One region of the Cytobacillus sp. C11.1 genome, then DNA from elsewhere that is predicted to be linked to it. Evidence: riboswitches for the same ligand, from Rfam matches in the RefSeq annotation. Region 1 holds a riboswitch; the other holds the start of a gene.

Region 1 (3,143 bases):
GGTAATATAGTCAGGTGCTATATAGGGGGCAAGTGTATGGAAGAGAAAAAGTATAAGAATCTAAAACTGGGAGAACGGGCTGCCGTTATTAGTATAGCGGCTTACATATGTCTTTCTGTCTTAAAGCTAGTAATTGGTTATATGAGTGGCTCTGCTGCATTGAAAGCAGATGGTTTTAACAATACAACCGATATCATAGCATCTGTTGCTGTCCTCATCGGCTTGAGAATTTCACAGAGGCCGCCTGATAAAAATCATGGGTATGGACATTGGAAAAGTGAAACAATAGCTTCGATGGTTGCCTCCTTTATCATGGCAGCAGTGGGGCTGCAAGTGCTGATGAATGCTGTCTCCTCCATGTTTGAAGGGGTGCAGGAGTCTCCCGACATTATGGCCGCTTATACCGGCGTATTTTCCGGCCTGGCCATGTACTTTGTTTATCGTTACAACAAAAAATTAGCCCTTAAAATTAACAGCAAAGCTGTAATGGCAGCGGCAAAGGATAATATCTCTGATGCCTGGGTAAGTTTTGGGGCCGCCGTTGGGATATTTGGATCACAATTGAATATGCCCTGGCTTGATCCCGTGACGGCCATTATTGTCGGTCTTTTAATATGCAAAACAGCCTGGGATATCTTTAGGCAGGCTTCCCATGATCTTTCAGATGGCTTTGATGAAAATAAAATCAAACACTATCAGGATGTCATTGTAAAAGTAGATGGGGTTAAAGGGATCAAAGATATTAAAGGCAGAAGCTATGGAAACAATGAAGTCATAGATGTGGTCATTCTTGTTAATTCCGCGCTGGATATTAAAGAAGCCCATGATATTGCGACACATGTGGAGCAAGTGATGATGAATGATTATGGGGTGTATGATGTTCATGTTCATGTGGAGCCGAATTAAGGAAAGCAAGAAATAAATAAAATGCCTATTGCCGGTTTGGACAGGCTTTTCTGGGTGTTAGACAAATGAATGTACAATAGTATAAAGGGCCTGGATAACGAGATTTGCGACTGCTCCTGCTGGAAGGGAAGGTATTAAATTCTTTGTGAATATTGGAGGAGTTTTAAAAAAAACCTTTTATTTATTTCCTGCTTTATGTATACTGAAGTTGAATTTTAATAGCAATAACTAGGGGTGCCCAATAGTTTGGGCTGAGAAAGAAACACGTTAAGTTTCTTGACTCTTTGGACCTGATCTGGATCATACCAGCGTGGGGAAGTTAGTGAGTGCAAAAGTTTTTTTGTACAAAACATCTACGGCTAAGCCGGTCCATATTTATATGGACCGGCTTTTTTACATCTCTGGCACTTCCTTGGCTCTAGATCTCGTCCTTACATTTTTATAAGGGAGAGATTCGAATGACTGCAAGTTCATTAAATCAAGAGCGTATTTCCATTATGTCGAGTTTTACAGGCAGCAAAAAAATCTATGTGGGAGGATCCAGACCTGATATGAAGGTTCCTATGCGTGAGATTGAACTAAGTCCCACGAGCGGAACTTTTGGAGAAGAAAGCAATGAGCCGCTTCGTGTATATGATACGAGCGGCCCTTATACTGATCCTCAATATTTGGCAGATTTTAAAAAAGGACTTCCTGCACTAAGAAATGGTTGGATTCATGAGCGCGAAGATGTTGAAGAGTATGAAGGCCGGAAAATTAAGCCTGAGGATAATGGGTATGAAAGGGAGAATGATCCGCGTGCCAATCATAAAGTTTTTCCAGGATTAGCCCGCAAGCCATTGCGTGCGAAAAAAGGAGAAAATGTCACCCAGCTACACTATGCCAAAAAAGGGATCATTACTCCCGAGATGGAGTTTATAGCCATTAGAGAAAATATGGACCCTGAATTTGTTCGTTCTGAAGTAGCAAGGGGCAGGGCAATCATTCCTGCCAATATCAATCACCCGGAAACGGAGCCAATGATAATCGGCAGGAATTTCCACGTTAAAATTAATGCGAACATTGGAAACTCTGCAGTTTCATCCTCTATTGAAGAAGAGGTAGAAAAAATGACCTGGGCTACACGCTGGGGAGCAGATACGATTATGGATCTATCCACAGGTAAAAATATTCATACCACACGTGAATGGATAATCAGAAACTCTGCAGTCCCAGTCGGCACAGTTCCAATCTATCAAGCCCTCGAAAAGGTTAACGGCATCGCCGAGGATCTTACGTGGGAGGTTTATCGTGACACCCTAATTGAACAAGCGGAGCAAGGGGTTGACTACTTTACCATTCATGCAGGTGTTCTTCTTCGGTATGTTCCGTTAACAGCAAAACGGTTAACCGGAATTGTATCGAGGGGCGGATCCATTATGGCCCAGTGGTGTTTGCATCATCATAAAGAAAACTTTTTATATACTCATTTTGAAGAAATCTGCGAAATTATGAAATCCTATGATGTGGCCTTCTCACTGGGGGATGGATTGCGGCCGGGATCGATTGCAGATGCCAACGACGAGGCTCAATTTGCAGAGCTCGAGACTCTTGGGGAACTGACCCAAATTGCCTGGGAACACGATGTGCAGGTTATGGTAGAGGGACCAGGCCATGTTCCAATGCACTTAATTAAAGAGAATATGGATAAACAATTGGAAATCTGCAAGGAAGCGCCATTCTACACACTCGGCCCCCTTACCACTGATATCGCTCCCGGATATGATCATATTACCTCTGCAATCGGGGCTGCCATGATAGGCTGGTTTGGAACCGCAATGCTTTGCTATGTTACCCCTAAAGAACATTTGGGTTTGCCGAATCGGGATGATGTCCGCGAGGGTGTCATTACTTATAAAATAGCTGCACATGCCGCGGATTTGGCAAAGGGACACCCAGGCGCACAAAAAAGAGATGATGCCCTGTCAAAAGCCCGGTTTGAATTCCGATGGAGGGATCAATTCAATCTATCACTGGATCCTGAACGTGCATTGGAATACCATGATGAGACGTTGCCGGCTGAAGGGGCAAAAACAGCACACTTTTGTTCCATGTGCGGGCCCAAATTTTGCAGCATGAGAATTTCTCAGGATATTCGCAATTATGCTAAGGAGCAAAGGCTTGGTACGGAGGAAGCGATAAAGAAAGGCTTGGAAGAAAAAGCAGATGAATTCAAACAAACGGGTGGAAATATTTAT
Region 2 (3,143 bases), 820 kb from region 1:
ATAGCATGACAGTGGATTGAAGATGAAGGAGAAAGCCGTCCCATCCGGCAACCGCTTCCTGAAAAATATCAGTCGGCGGCGGCAGCAGCCATGCAGGGACTTCAGCCAGCATGATTGCCAGCTCCCACAGAATGAATAAAAGGAGGAGAACCGCAGCGGGTCTCCATCCTTTCATTAAAACATTTTTCATGGACGGTATTTCTCCGTTAAATCATTCATTTCAATTCCAGTTGGCTGATATAGGATCTTCACCTGTGAAATAACATTGCTGCTTCCTTTTTCAATCATTTTAGTATTCATATCTGCGATGATTTTCAATAAATGTTCCAGATCGCCTTCCATTGTTGTTTCCAGGGGGTGAACCTCATATTTAACCCCCGATTCCTGTATTACGCTGATGGCTTCGTCAACATATGGTATAACATTTTCCCCATTTTTTGTTTTCGGTATGATTTGAATACTTACAAGTGCGTTTGCCATTTCATTAACTCTCCTTATTCCGGCAGGAAGTCATTTGTAAAAGCTTTGCCGGCATCTAATTCTTTATCTAAAAGGCCATTTTCATGCATCCACTCTGCATAGTTTTCCCAAACTTCAAGCTTTTGTTCACCCCATCTGGCTGCATCGTCCTGATAACGGGGAGAAAGCCATTCCTGACTCTTTTTAACCAGTTCGCTATCAAGGTCTGGAGCGTTCTCGAGAAGAATATCAGCTGCTTCATCAGGGTTTTCAATAGCATATTCATAGCCTTTGGATGCCGCTTTGACAAAAGCTTTTACGGTATCCGGATTATTTTGTATCATTTTCTCATTGGTAGCCAATACAGGTGTGTAATAGTCCAGTTTTTCCGAGTAGTCAGTCAGGTAGACCATATTAATCTTTTCCCCTCGAAGCTCGGCTTCTACACCTGTCCAGCCATAATAAATCCATGCAAAATCTATATCTCTCTTAACAGCCGTAAAAAAATCAGCGTCCCCCATGTTGACAATCGACACTTTCTCAACATCTGCATTCTCTGTTATCATCAATGACTCGATTACTGATTTTTCAACCGGCGCTCCCCAGCCACCATAAGTTTTCCCTTCAAAATCCTTTGGTGTTTTAATATTTTTATCTGCTGGGGAAGCAAAGCCGGATGTATTATGCTGAATAACAGCAGCGATCGATACGAGCGGAACACCCTGTACCCGGGCTTCCGTGATGCTTTCCTGATAGCTGACACCGAAATCCGCCTTACCCGATGCCGTCAGCTGGTCTGCACCAGCTTCTCCAGGCATAATGATTTCCACGTCAAGTCCTTCCTCTTCAAAATAGCCTTTGTCCTTAGCTGCGTATAAGCCTGTATGATTGGTATTTGGTGTCCAGTCCAGAACGACAGTGACCTTTTTTAATTCTTCCTTGTCCTTTTCTCCGTTTCCCGGCTGTGTTTCTTGCTCATTCCCGGCACAGCCGGCGAGCATTAGGACAGTACAAACAGCTGCCATCCATCTTTTCATCATTAACCCTCCTGTTTGCTTTATGTAGTGTTTTCCGGAAAGATAATTATAGCTTGCCCTGAAAAAATAAAAACGCCCCGGCATAAATACCAGAGCGCATATAACAAACATTTTTATGTTTAAGAATATGTTCCCTACGCTGGTATGAGCCAGATCAGGTTCAAAGGGTCAACATCTTATGATGAAGTCTCAACCGGCTATACCGGTTCCCCTACAATTCTTGCTATTCAATTTTAGACAAACAATCTGCAAAAATAAATACCTTCATGAGGCGTTCTATTCTAAAGCTTCTATGACTTTCCTTCACTATTATAACAAAAGGTATAAAAATGGACAGCAAAAAGTTTATAGTTCGTCGGCAAACTTTTTATTATCTGCCTTTCCAAAGCTTCGCAAAAAACAAGCGGTTCTGTATAATCCGGCAGTTTCAAGTATTTTTATTCCATTTCAATCGACCGGCTTTCCTTCCAGATTTTAAACTTTTCAAGCTCTCCTGTAATTTGACTTACAGCAAATCCAAGCACCGCTGCATCATCAATGATTCCCATTCCTGCTAAAAAATCGGGTACAAGGTCCACTGGTGAAACGAAGTATAAGATTGAAGCGATAATAAATAGGATCGATTTTTTTGAAATGTGCTTGTAATCTCCTTTGGACCAGGATTTAACCAAGTCAATCAAAAGCTGAAATTTTTCCCATATATCACTTAATGAAGATTTATTCTGATTAGCTTTTGTTGTCGCTTTGCTCAGCAATCCTCTTGTTTTTACAGGATCTTCCACATATCTCTTAGCTCTAGAAGAGAACCTTTTAAAGCCTTCCCGGTAATCTTTTGTTTCCGTCTCTGGCATTGCAATCACTCCTATATTGATAAATGGCGTAAACACATATAATCTATTATTTACCGCATACATAGGAAGACATAAACATTTTATCCTTTGAAAAAGATGGAAACAGCATTTTATTGGAAAGATATATTTAGGAGATGATAACTATGCTTGAAAAATGGCTGAAAGAATCAAAGTATACCGTTATTTTAACTGGAGCAGGTATGTCCACGGAGAGCGGTCTGCCTGATTTCAGGTCTGCTAATAATGGAATGTGGAAAAAGAAGGATCCTGGGAAAATAGCCAGTACAGAAGCTTTAAATCATAATGTAAATGAGTTTATTGAATTTTATCGGCACAGGGTCACAGGCTTAAAAGAATGTAAGCCTCATAAAGGGCACTATATTCTCGCAAATTGGGAAAAAAGGGGCATTCTCCAAAGTATCATTACCCAGAATGTAGATGGATTCCATGGGCTGGCCGGCAGCCGCAATATATCTGAGCTTCACGGGAACTTGCAAACGCTGCACTGCCAGGAATGTAAAAAAGAATATCCGAGTGAGGAATACCTGCATGACCATTATCATTGTACATGCGGGGGAATGCTTCGCCCTTCAATCGTCCTATTTGGCGAAATGCTTCCTGAGCTGGCACTGGATTTTGCGGCAGAGGAATCAGAGAAGTCTGAGCTTTTTATTGTGCTTGGTTCATCCTTGACCGTTACTCCGGCCAACCAGTTCCCGTTAATAGCCAAACAAAACGGTGCAAAGCTCGTAATTGTTAATATGGAGCCTACGGATTTTGATTTGTATGCAGATGA

Evidence for each region. Region 1 has a riboswitch for thiamine pyrophosphate ahead of thiC (phosphomethylpyrimidine synthase ThiC). Riboswitches for the same ligand answer to the same signal wherever they lie in the genome.
Region 2: linked by a shared signal. The riboswitch ahead of AC3ZVC_RS22605 (ABC transporter substrate-binding protein) and the one ahead of thiC (phosphomethylpyrimidine synthase ThiC) in region 1 are both predicted to bind thiamine pyrophosphate.

Annotation. Positions count from the first base shown of each region.
Region 1 is NZ_CM176935.1:396,851-399,993, reverse strand. It holds gene AC3ZVC_RS01980 (cation diffusion facilitator family transporter) at 37-906, shown strand; TPP riboswitch at 1,127-1,240, shown strand; gene thiC (phosphomethylpyrimidine synthase ThiC) at 1,365-3,143, shown strand, end outside.
Region 2 is NZ_CM176935.1:4,573,633-4,576,775, reverse strand. It holds gene AC3ZVC_RS22615 (ABC transporter permease) at 1-190, opposite strand, end outside; gene AC3ZVC_RS22610 (thiamine-binding protein) at 187-480, opposite strand; gene AC3ZVC_RS22605 (ABC transporter substrate-binding protein) at 495-1,496, opposite strand; TPP riboswitch at 1,611-1,719, opposite strand; gene AC3ZVC_RS22600 (YkvA family protein) at 1,934-2,347, opposite strand; gene AC3ZVC_RS22595 (NAD-dependent protein deacylase) at 2,491-3,143, shown strand, end outside.